DNA from 4 places in the Bacillus sp. NPDC094064 genome. Region 1 is predicted to be linked to each of the others. Evidence: riboswitches for the same ligand, from Rfam matches in the RefSeq annotation. Region 1 holds a riboswitch; each other region holds the start of a gene.
The links. A riboswitch is a leader RNA that binds a small molecule or an ion and turns the genes downstream of it on or off. The one in region 1 is predicted to bind S-adenosylmethionine.
Positions count from the first base shown of each region.

Region 2: linked by a shared signal. The riboswitch ahead of ACQKNI_RS05900 (Na+/H+ antiporter NhaC family protein) and the one ahead of mtnK (S-methyl-5-thioribose kinase) in region 1 are both predicted to bind S-adenosylmethionine.
Region 3: linked by a shared signal. The riboswitch ahead of ACQKNI_RS03015 (ECF-type riboflavin transporter substrate-binding protein) and the one ahead of mtnK (S-methyl-5-thioribose kinase) in region 1 are both predicted to bind S-adenosylmethionine.
Region 4: linked by a shared signal. The riboswitch ahead of ACQKNI_RS01045 (hypothetical protein) and the one ahead of mtnK (S-methyl-5-thioribose kinase) in region 1 are both predicted to bind S-adenosylmethionine.

Region 1 is NZ_JBNNUI010000003.1:472,172-475,307, forward strand. It holds gene mtnK (S-methyl-5-thioribose kinase) at 1-1,139, opposite strand, end outside; SAM riboswitch class I at 1,231-1,371, opposite strand; gene ACQKNI_RS10220 (carbon-nitrogen family hydrolase) at 1,443-2,306, opposite strand; gene ACQKNI_RS10225 (pyridoxal phosphate-dependent aminotransferase) at 2,321-3,136, shown strand, end outside.
Region 2 is NZ_JBNNUI010000002.1:249,988-253,123, reverse strand. It holds gene ACQKNI_RS05905 (flagellar basal body rod protein) at 1-137, opposite strand, end outside; gene ACQKNI_RS05900 (Na+/H+ antiporter NhaC family protein) at 367-1,683, opposite strand; SAM riboswitch class I at 1,778-1,883, opposite strand; gene ACQKNI_RS05895 (DUF402 domain-containing protein) at 2,004-2,522, opposite strand; gene gltP (glutamate/aspartate:proton symporter GltP) at 2,591-3,136, opposite strand, start outside.
Region 3 is NZ_JBNNUI010000001.1:567,514-570,649, reverse strand. It holds gene ACQKNI_RS03020 (ABC transporter ATP-binding protein) at 1-868, opposite strand, end outside; gene ACQKNI_RS03015 (ECF-type riboflavin transporter substrate-binding protein) at 879-1,427, opposite strand; SAM riboswitch class I at 1,567-1,682, opposite strand; gene ACQKNI_RS03010 (aspartate/glutamate racemase family protein) at 1,834-2,517, shown strand; partial or broken gene ACQKNI_RS03005 (penicillin-binding transpeptidase domain-containing protein) at 2,940-3,136, opposite strand, start outside.
Region 4 is NZ_JBNNUI010000001.1:193,916-197,051, reverse strand. It holds partial or broken gene ACQKNI_RS01060 (TIGR00366 family protein) at 1-340, shown strand, start outside; gene ACQKNI_RS01055 (group-specific protein) at 510-872, opposite strand; gene ACQKNI_RS01050 (SWIM zinc finger family protein) at 898-1,335, opposite strand; gene ACQKNI_RS01045 (hypothetical protein) at 1,540-1,800, opposite strand; SAM riboswitch class I at 1,900-1,998, opposite strand; gene ACQKNI_RS01040 (hypothetical protein) at 2,122-2,313, shown strand; gene ACQKNI_RS01035 (YwiC-like family protein) at 2,346-3,068, opposite strand.

The DNA of each region.
Region 1 (3,136 bases):
CGGAACAGTTGAATATCAGCGCTCTTAGATTCATATTTAATTAGTTCTTTACCTAAGCATAGCGCTTGTTTCTTAGCTTGAATTCTCTTTTCTTTATTTGCTATTTCATCTAAATCAGCTACATGAGCTAAGCCAATTGTTCTTCGGATAAGCTCACATCCTGCAAATCCGACAGCATCAGTAAAAATATTTTGCAAAATAATCGGTAACCATTGTTTCTCTTTCGTATATGCTTCTACTCCTTCTCCAATCCATAACTTCGTAAAAGCTTCTACAAAATAACTCCATGTCTTTTCTATATGGAAAAATAGTATGCTTCTCTTTTCTTCTTCCCTCGATAAAGCATTTAATAATAAATTTGCAATAAATTGCCCAAGATCAAACCCAAATGGGCCGTACGTTGCAAATTCTGGATCAATCACTTTCGTCTCAGAAGGTGATGAAAAAATGCTACCCGTATGTAAATCACCATGAATAAGCGCTTCTTTTCTCGTTAAAAATTTATATTTATATTGTGCTACTTTTAGCTTTAAAGTTTTATCACTCCAAAGTTCATCAACCACTAGCTGTAAATCTGGCTCATAATTATTCGTATCGTAATGTCCAAACGGATCTGTAAACACTAAATCTTCTGTTATTTTACACAGGTCTGGATTTACAAATGCACCTTCTAGTACTCTTTTCTCTTCTGACTCTAACCCGAAATCTGAAGTATAAAACAAAACATGTGCTAGAAAACGGCCAATATGTTGGGATAAAAGTGGATACCCTTCTCCATCTATCAATCCCCTTCTTGTAATTGTTAGCCTTGATAAGTCTTCTATTACTGTAACTGCTAAATCTTCATCATGACTGTACACTACCGGAACATAATCCGGTACATACTTCGCAAAAATTTGTAATGCCTTACTTTCAATTGTTGCTCTTTTTATAGACAATGGCCAGCTCTCACCAACTACTTTCGCATATGGAAGAGCTTGCTTTATTATAATCGACTTCTCCCCATCCTCTAATTTGAACACGTAATTTAAGTTTCCATCTCCAATTTCATGACAAACTACATTTGCTTTTTTTTCAAAATAGCCGTGTTCTTTCGCATATTGTACAGCTGTTACTTCTGTTAATGAATAATATCCCATCGTCTTTTCCCCCTTTTTTAATTCAGAGGTTTTTCTAGCATAAGAAAAACCTCTTTCCACTAAGAAAGAGGTTTGAAGTTTATCTTCTCCCCTCTTATCTGCCAGAAAGTTTACTTTCTGCTGGAATTAGCACCGTGCCTTTTGGCGTAATAAACGCCCCATTTCACAATGGTTTTACGGTCGGTTGCTGGGCTTCATCGGGCCAAATCCCTCCACCTGCTCTTGATAAGAGTTGTATAATTTTTCGAATTTTTAACTTTATGTTGAAGACTATACCAAGAATAAAAATCACTTGTCAACATTTTATTTGTATAATTCTGGACGACGATCTGCAAAAACTGGAATTCCTTTGCGTACTTCTTTAATTTTCTCGAATGTAAGCTTTCCAAATAAAATGGATTCCTCTTCATTTGCTTCTACAACAACTTCTCCCCAAGGATCGACAATTAAAGAATGACCGGCAAACTCATTATTCGGATCCTTTCCTGCCCTATTACATGCCACAACATAACACTGATTTTCAACCGCTCTTGCTTGCAGAAGCAAACGCCAATGCGCTAAACGGACTAATGGCCATTCTGCTACAACAAATAAAACTTTTGCACCTTTAGCAGTGTGAACGCGCATCCACTCCGGAAAACGAATGTCATAACAAATTATACCAGCGCACTCTACATCATCTATCTTAAATTCACCTGTACTATTTCCAGCGATTAAATATTTATGTTCATCCATAAGCTGAAATAAATGCACTTTACTATATTCATTGACTAGTTCTCCTTTATTAGTTACCACATACATTGTATTTGTAACACCTTGCTCTGTTTGCTTCGCTATAGAGCCACCGACAATATGTACACCATATTGCTTCGACCATTCTTTCAACTTTTCTTTCGTTTTCAATCCATCACTATCTGCGATTTCAGAAAGTCTCGTTAAATCATATCCTGTTGTCCATAGTTCTGGTAAGACGATAACATCTGGTCTTTCCTTCATCGCTTCACTAATTTTAGTTTTAGCGTTCTCAATATTTTTTTCTACATCTCCAAAGACAATATCCATTTGAATACATGCGACTTTCATTTTGTCAGCCCCATTCTTATTTTTTTCTTTACAAAATACTGGAAAGATTATATCATTTGTCACTAGAATTGTAACAACTTTCAAAAGAGGTGGAAAGTATGAAATTATTTCAACCTTCTGAGATAGTAACATCATTGCCAACACAATTTTTTGCTTCACTTGTTGCAAAAGTTAACAAAGTCGTTGCAGCTGGTCACGATGTTATTAATCTAGGTCAAGGTAATCCAGATCAACCAACACCGCAGCATATCGTAAAAGCTTTACAAGATGCTGCAGAAAAGACCATCCATCATAAATATCCGCCATTTCGCGGACACGAAAGCTTAAAAGAAGCCGTGGCAACATTCTATCAACGTGAATATGATGTAGTAGTAAATCCAAAAACTGAAGTTGCTATTTTGTTTGGTGGAAAGGCTGGATTAGTAGAATTACCAATGTGTTTTACAAACCCTGGTGATACTATTCTCGTTCCAGATCCAGGCTATCCAGATTATTTATCAGGAGTTGCTTTAGCAAAAGCGCAATTTGAAACAATGCCGCTTATTGCAGAAAATAAATTTTTACCAGATTATACGAAAATTGATGACTCTATTGCCAAGCAAGCCAAGCTAATGTTTTTAAACTATCCAAACAATCCTACTGGTGCTACTGCATCAAAAGATTTTTTTGATGAAACCATTCATTTTGCTAATAAGCATAATATATTAGTTGTTCATGATTTTGCTTACGGTGCTATTGGGTTTGATGGTCAAAAACCCGTTAGTTTCTTACAAGCAGACGGTGCCAAAGATACAGGAATTGAAATTTACACTTTATCGAAAACTTTCAATATGGCTGGATGGCGTATTGCTTTTGCAGTAGGAAATGAAAGTGTTATCGAAACAATTAACTTATTACAAGATCATATGTATGTT
Region 2 (3,136 bases), on a different contig from region 1:
GATTGTGCTCGCACAAATGATTTGTAGCTCCAGTACACTACTCCTGCTCCGATTGCGAATCCTACAATACCAGCAAGACTACCAAGAGCAATTAGAGCCAAAATACCGGCCGCGATAAACGCTAGAAATTGTTTCATCTTGTGCTTGCCTCCCTTCGATTTGATACTCTTATCTTAACTATTTTTTCATCTTTCCATAACGAGCTTAAGAACCGTTTTCGACTCAGACTTAAGACCGAGTTGCATTCAGCCTTTCGTAAAAACATATGGCGGGATAGACTGATTTACTTTTTTATTACACATAAAAAGCCGTACAGAGAATATTCCCTGTACGGCTTTCGTTACTATTAATAAACTTCATTTTTAATTATGCTGTTTTATGATACTCTTTCTTTCCCGCCACTTTAGAAAACCTCGGGAAACCGATTAATATAGAAATGATTCCACATACTCCAACTAAGATTGGATAAAACGCATATGGTAACAATTCAATCGGAGATAAAGCCGCAAATCCTGCTGCCGTTAACATTTGCGCACCATACGGAATTAACCCTTGCACACAACATGAGAAAAGATCTAGTACACTCGCTGATTTACGAGGATCAATTTCATATTGATCTGCAATGTTTTTCGCAAGCGGACCTGTAAAGATAATAGAAATCGTATTATTCGCTGTACACATATTCGTCATACTCACTAAGCCAGCAATACCAAACTCTGCTCCTTTTTTCGAACGAATATTACGTGTTAAAAGATTCATTAAATATTGAATGCCACCATTATATTGAATCAGTTCGACCATACCACCAATTAAAATAGCAAGTAATACTAACTCCATCATACCGCCTATTCCAGTCGTTACACTTTTAAAGAAACTCTCTAACGTGTAACTGCCATCTAAAAGACCAATAACGCCGGATAATACAGTTCCACCAGTTAACACAATAAGTACATTCCAGCCAAGTAGCGCTGTAATAAGTACTCCTGCATACGGTAAAATCTTTATCCAGTCAAAGCTATGAGCTTTAATGTCTGTATCATTACCTAAAGTAATCATTACTAATAGTACAATTGTAATGATAGCGGCTGGTAATACAATTAAAAAGTTCGTTTTAAACTTATCTTTCATTTCTGTTCCTTGTGAACGTACAGCTGCGATTGTTGTATCTGAAATAAATGATAAATTATCACCAAACATCGCTCCACCAACAACCGTAGCCATCGTAAGTGCAATTGAGATATCAGTTTGCCCACTAATACCTACAGCAATTGGTGCTAACGCAGCAATTGTTCCCATTGAAGTACCCATCGCTAATGAAATAAATGCCCCTATAACAAAAATTCCAGCTACGATAAATCCTTGCGGTAAAATTGATAACGCTAAGTTAACTGTAGAATCAACGCCGCCCATCCCTTTTGCTGTTTCAGAAAACGCTCCTGCAAGTACAAAAATCAGAACCATAATCATAATATCTGGGTTCCCTGCACCTTTAGCAAATCGTTCCACTTTTACATTAAAGCTTTCTTTACGATTCATCGCTAAAGCGACTCCTACAGCAATTGAAATTGCTACAAGTATCGGCAATTTATAGAAATCACCTGTAATAATTCCAGAACCAATAAATAGCGCCAAAAATATCCCAAGCGGTAATAAAGCCAAACCATTTCCTCTCGTTTCTTTCAAAGTACCATCTCTCCCTAGTTTCAACCTTTTTCTAATGAATAACAAAAGACCTCTTCCAATGAGAAGAGGTCTTATACATCTATAAGAAACACTCTTCTCATCTTTCAAGCACATGCTTGCTGGATTTGGCACAGCACTCTGAAATCGAGTCCGCTGCCGAGGCATCGTAGGGCCAGTCCCTCCGCCTCTCTTTATAAGAAGGTTTCATATTTATTTTTTAATAATAATTTCTTCCCTAACTTTACTTGCTTACAAAACAAAAGTCAATTATTTTTTGTATAGATTTTTTTGGTAATTATACAAAAATTTGAATGCAATAATCATTTTAACTTTTTTATTTCTTCTTCCAATATTGAAATCCAATAAAATTCACTCTTTTTTATTGTATCTATTATCCATTTTGTTGTATGCCAAGCTAACTCATATTCTTCCTTTGTAACATCGTCATTTTTATAAGCATCCTCTAACTCATCTTCATCCAATACATATATTTCACCATTTGGTAACAATACTACATCTAAATATAAATCATCAAAATAAGGTAAACCACGTTCGTCTATTTCATATTCCTTCGCTACGTCAATATAATATTGCACTAATTTTTGTTGATCGTCTAACATAGCTGTAATAGCAAAGTTTTTCCCGCTTATAAAATATTGCATCCATGTATACCCGTCATCTGCAATACAAAGCTCTTTACCATTGTATTCTTTATAACTAGGCTCTCTCACTTTTTTTATATCTAATATCCCTAACATACCTGCTTTAACTTGCTTGACTATATAATTTTTCTCTATTAGCCGCTTCCACGAAGAACCGTCACCATATTTTCGTTTCATTACGTCCGCTCCTCTTCTATATATAGAAAAGCTCTCACATATTATGTGAGAGCTTTTTCATATTATAATTAAGCCGCTTGACCCTTTTCAGATATCTCTTTTAAATAAGCTTGTCCTTTTTCAGCGTCATATTGACCTTCCCACTTAGACATAACTACAGCTGCTAAAGAGTTACCTACAACGTTAACCGCTGTACGAGCCATATCTAAAATACGGTCAATACCAGCGATGAATGCTAAACCTTCAGCTGGAATACCTACTGTACCAAGTGTCGCTAATAATACAACGAATGATACGCCCGGTACACCCGCGATACCTTTTGAAGTAACCATTAATACAAGTAATAATGTAATTTGTTCCGTAATGGATAAATCAATATTGTACATTTGCGCTAAGAAGATTGCTGCAATTGCTTGATATAAAGTTGATCCATCTAAGTTAAATGAATAACCTGTCGGAATAACGAAAGATGTAATCGCTTTCGGGCAACCGAATTTTTCCATTTTCTCCATAATTTTCGGTAAAACTGTTTCTGAACTTGCTGTAGAATACGCTAAGATCAGCTCGTCTTTTAAAATCTTAAAGAATTGGAAAATGTTAATTCCGAATATTTT
Region 3 (3,136 bases), on a different contig from region 1:
ATATAACTTGCTTGTTCATCCACTCATTTATAACGCTATTAATCCTTTCCTTTTGCAGATTTTCAATTGGATATATTAAGTCATTTTTTCTATCACAATGCAATCTCTTTAATGCTTCGATGTAAATAGGCTCTCTTAAGCCGATGTGTGGTAATATATTTGTCGCTAAAATCTCTTCCGGTGTCCCTATCGCAACAACTACACCTTCATCAATTAAAATAATTTTATCTAAATCCAAATTTAAAATTTCTTCTATTCGATGTTCAATAATTACAATTGTTTTATTATATTGTTTATGTATATCTTTAATAAGTTCGGTCGTATGTAGGCTGCTTAGTGGATCTAAATTTGCTAACGGTTCATCGAACAATAATATATCGGCATTTGTTGTTAACAGACCTGCTAGAGAAACGGTTTGCTTTTGACCCCCTGACAATTCATGTGGTCTTTGTTTATGAGAAGTATGCATCTTCACCTTTCTTAATGAGTCCGAAACAATCTTTTTCATATCATCTTGATGTACACATTCATTTTCTAAATAAAAAGCTACATCCTCCTCTACTGTTAGACCAATAAATTGAGAGTCTTGATCTTGCAAAATTGTGCCTACATGTTTACTCTGCTCAAAAATACTGCCTTCCCTCGGATCTTTACCAGCAATTGAAATATTTCCCGTACTAATCCCTTCATATGAAAATGGGATTAGCCCATTAATACAATGAGCTAATGTGGACTTTCCTGAACCGCTTCGTCCAGCAATTAATACTTTCTCCCCAGGGTATATATGAAACGTAATATCTTTCAACGTAGGCTGTGCGGCATGCCTGTATTGAAAGTTAAATTGTTCAAAAGAAATAATCGGTCGCATATTAACACCCCTACTTTTCAATTTTTAAATGTGTATGTTTCTTATTAGATTTAGCTAAGCCAATTGTAATTGGTAATCCAAGAACTAAGAATACAATAACATCAGCTATTGTCGCTCCTAATACTTGTATAACAATTTTGTCAAACGGTTCTCCCATCACAATAATATCGAATGCTCCAGCAAATATAATCGCGATGACAATACCAACTAATCCAGTAATTGCAAAATAAGAAATATCGCCTTTACTATACGCCCCATTTTTCACACTAAAGCCATTCCTTTTTTGAATGAGACCCATCGCAAAACCGATAATACCTGAGCTAATAACCCATCCCCACCAAATACCAAATCCAGCAATTGTATCTGTTACGGTATGACCGATAAGCCCTATTAACAGTCCCGCCACTGGACCAAATAATGCTCCAAAAACAGTTAAAATGGCTAATCCAGGTTTAATAAATGTATTTGGTGCAATAGTAAATCCCCAAAGTCCTAATATCCCGTATAATGCTGCTCCAATTCCAATTGCTACCACTACCTTTGTTGCTAATTTATTCATTACAATTCCCCTCTCATATTAGTCAGCTTTAATTACTCTATATTTGTTTAAAAAACGAATTATGCATCGACACTCCCTTTCTATACAACAAAAAATGACCTCTTACATAAGAGGTCATTTTCTTTCACGTTCAAGAATCCTCTTATCTTTCAAAAAACACATCGTGTCCTCTGCGGAGTTAGCACCTTCCTATGAATTTACATAGGGGTTGCTGAGGTTTCTTAGGGCCGTTCCCTCCACCTCTCTGGATAAGTATTAATTTGTAATTCGTATTATGGCACTAAGAAAGAAAAAATTCAATACTTTTCTAATTATTTTTTATTTTTCGTTAAATAGATTATTTATATCATTGTATTCTTATCGGAATTATGAAATAATGAATTCAAAATTGTTACGGGAGGAATATATGATGAAAGTAATTGGTTTAATTGGTGGACTAAGTTGGGAATCTACCTCACTATACTATAAACATATTAATACACTTACACTTTCTCAATATGATCAAAATGCGAAGCTCGTTTTATATAGTATGGACTTTGGTGAAGTAACTACTTTATTACAAAACCACCAATATGAAGAAGTGAAAAATGAATTAGTGACAGTTGCAAAAAAGGTTGAAAAATCTGGGGCTGAATGTTTATTAATGTGTTCAAATACGGTTCATTTATTTGCTGAAGAAGTAGAAAATGCAATATCTATTCCGCTCCTTCACATTGGTGATGTAAGTGCTAAAGAAATGGTAGAACAAAATATAAAGCGTATCGGACTACTAGGAACGAAACAAACGATGGAACAAGATTTCTATACATCACGACTAGCAAATTACAACATTGAGACAATCATTCCAAATGAAGAGGAAAGAACTTTTATCCATCACATTATATTAAACGAATTAAGTAAAGGAATTATTTCAAAATCATCAAAAGAAAGACTATTACAAATTACAAGTTCATTAATTCAAAATGGCGCAGAAGGTATACTACTTGGCTGCACTGAAATACCTTTGCTCATTTCCCAAAATGATCTTACTGTTCCTGTTTTTGACACTGCTTTTTTACATGCAAATACTGCTGTGCAGTTCGCTGGATAATAAAAATATACAAGTGTAACCTTTATGCTTTTATATTGTCCAAACTATTAATTTAACTATGGATTCACAACTACAACTACAACTACAACTACAATTACTATATTACAAAACTATTATTCCTAAAACACTTGCTACGTTATGTTTATAAATAATGGTTATCAATAAAAAAGCATCTGCATAGGCAGATGCTTAGATGTGATAAGGAGTGTTCTGTGAGGTTAGGATAAGCTTTTCAGCTTGTCCTATGCTATCAATATATGATTTATTTTATAAAACGTGAATAGTTAATAGAATTATTTTATGCCTCTTTTCTAATCTATTCCTATATTAAAACGTCTCTAGTTTCTATACATACTTGAGACGATTCACATTTTTCAATTCTCTACTTTTGTCGCTTCTCCAGTTAATCGCTTACTTTTTAATTAAAAATAAGCATCTAAAACTTCTTTTCCAATATTAGAGTTAATACCAGATTTATCATTTATAACCCACGGTACAACAATAGAAAATGCTACTTCTGGATCATCATATGGGGCATATCCTGCTAATGTTAAGTTATAGCATTCTCTACGATCGCCTTTCTCATTTCGCCCAACATCACTTTCTCCACCGTATACCG
Region 4 (3,136 bases), on a different contig from region 1:
TATTTCTAATTTCTTTATTAGCATTTCAAACGAAACGACTTTCCCGCTCTTTACATTTTTAAGTGCTGGCATCGTTAATATTTTCGTTCCATCTGGTGGCAGTCAATGGGCTGTACAAGCACCAATTATGATTCCAGCTGGCGCTGAACTTGGTGTACCTGCTGCAAAAACAGCGATGGCCATTACGCGAGGCGATGCTTGGACGAATTTAATTCAACCTTTCTGGGCATTACCAGCATTAGCGATAGCTGGTTTAGGTGCTCGTGATATTATGGGATTTTGCGTTGTTAACTTACTATATGCTGGTTTTATCATTAGTCTATGCTTCTTATTTATTTAAATAAAAAGCTAGTTTTATACTAGCTTTTTTACATAATAAATTATTTACCCCGCATTAACGGGCAGTAAACTCTCATCCATACGCAAAGCAGTTAGGTGTGAGATCAACTGCCCGTAAATGCCCGATTGGTTCAACTAATAATCAGTGGGAAGAACAAAACCCCCACTGATTAAAGTTTCACTTTATTTCCCATGCAATTTATAATCGTTTCCCACCCTATCTCCGTAAGATGTAATGACTCAAATGCAAAAAAATCTTCACATACTTTTTCAATTAGATGTGGATTTCCCCTTAAGAAATCCCACCGTAACACTTTAGGAAGAAAATACATTTCATATTCTTTACTTCCCCGTACCACCTCATCCACTTCTCTTTCACAAATGCCTCGTATTAAATAATCATTTCTTAATTGTATTTGAACTTGCCCGAACACTTCGCTACATTTCTTCAATTGAAGTAAACATGTAATGTACGTCCGAAAAAGTTCATCATCATACTGACAACACTTTATAATACGATCAAGTTCATTCATAATGTACGAGCCTTTTCTTTCATAGTTAAAGCTTCCCCTTCTTTAACATCTTCTCTACAACTTGCACGTTTTTCGAACTTTGCAACAATCGGTTTAATACTGTAAGTAACTCCTCTTTTTCTAAATCTTCCAGTTTCTCTTTAACTGTACTCTCACCTACATGTTGAATATCATAAACAACTGCCGCCATATGCTTGCAAAGATTCTCATACGGACATTCGCAGCTACTTTCTGCGAAATCTTCTAGATCAATAATTACTTCATAGTTTCCTGCATTTCCAGTAACAAAAGCAAATACTTTCTTATCGTGTATTTCAACATCTTCTACATGCCCATCTTCGTAATATTCATATCCTCTATCTATAATATACTTTGGAATCCATTTCGTTATATCTTTTAATAAGTAAGCGTACATACTTGCACCTCTTCCTTTAATTCCCTTTTGACTTAAAAAAACCTGCATGTTATTCTAATAACTGTCAAATAGCGAGTCTATATGACAAAACGACTGACACCTATTCGGCGGAGGTGTCTCTTTTCATTTGCAGCCGATACGAAGTGCCTCTTTCAGGCACATTCAATCTTTGACACTACACACTCAACACCATTCCCTGTATCAGGCTGCTTTAGCAGTCTTTTACACTACATACTTCAAAAAAAAGAGAGCCTAGCTCCCTTTTCTCGCCTTATAAAATACCCCTTTTTCAGCATAGAGATATTCATCATCAGCTAAAGTAATTTTCCCATCCAGTTTTAGTTCGTCTAATAGCCTTGATAAATAAAATTGATGTAACATCTTTTTCGTGAATTTTCCTTCATGATGCGAAACGATATGTTCTTGAATATCTAACAATGATATTGGCTTATCTTGCTCTATCATATATTCATAAACTGTACTACGCAGTTTTACGTATTTTTCGAGTGTCACAGTAATGCGCAACCCCTTTCTTCTTAATATAAATTTTCGTAATCGGTTTTTTTTGCAACAAAAAAACCTCTCCGATAAGAAGAAGTTACGTATATCTTCGTCTTATCTCCCAGAACAAATATGTTCTGCTGGAATTAGCACCTGCATCGCGGTTGCTGGGTTTCATCGGGCCAGTCCCTCCACCTCTCTGGATAAGAAAATATTCACTTTAAAATTAACTATACGTAATTTCACTTTAATTGTCAAACAAATATAACAAATTATATTTTCTTTTTTACTGTTCATACTATACATATATGAACATTCAAGGAGGAGTATGAAATGCATCAAAACGCCCGTGGATATGTACAAGATTCTTTTCAATCATTACAAGAAGCAAAACATTGTTTAGAAGAAGCACTACAGACTGTTGAAAAAGATTTTAATCGCGCTCGTATTGAACAATCCCTTTATGCGATCGAACAAGCTATTCAACGCTGCGATTACACCGTTCACATTTTAGAACAAGATTGAAAAAACTTCCCATCATACGGTGGGAAGCTTTTTCAAATGGCATACTTCATTATTATTGCCGTTATGATTAGAAAATATACAGAATTAACAATTTCTAAAATTCCTACTTTTATGATAGAGATTTTTTTGCCATACAACACAATTGCTCGAATAACACTTGGTACAAAAATAAGAGAACACCACGGATTCATAGTAAAAATGATAATCGTTAATACAATATGATACCCCCAAGATATAAGACGATATTTCGGGTTATTTTTCTCACGAATCATCGTTTTTACATAAAACGTACTTCCTAAAAAATATAAAAATGAAATAAGCGCAATGAATAATGCTGTTGTATCTATGAGTTTCATTGAAAAATAATAACTGACTAAACCACCGATACAGAAAACAATAATCGCGCTAATGTCATTTAGTAATGCTCTTTCATTCTTTTGACGAGCGTAATACATATTTACAATAAACAATGGAATCATGACTACTACGAATAAAAGAATTCGCCATTCATATAATAAAGAAATCATTCCAAATATGAATGCAATCATAAAATACACAATTGCAGCGTGTAAAAACTCTTTTTTTCGTCTTTGCTTTATGTACATGAGAAATGGATACGTTGCTAAATAGATAAAGAACCACGCTAAAAACAATGGAATATGATAAATGGTAGGTTTCCCAAGTATGACACTTAATAGAAACGGTATAACAAGCATGGCCCATGCACCATGTTGCTTCGGAATAACTAACTTCATTAACTATACACCTCCCTTTTGAAAATAGTTCTCACCTACTATTATACAAATAATTTTATATAATAACG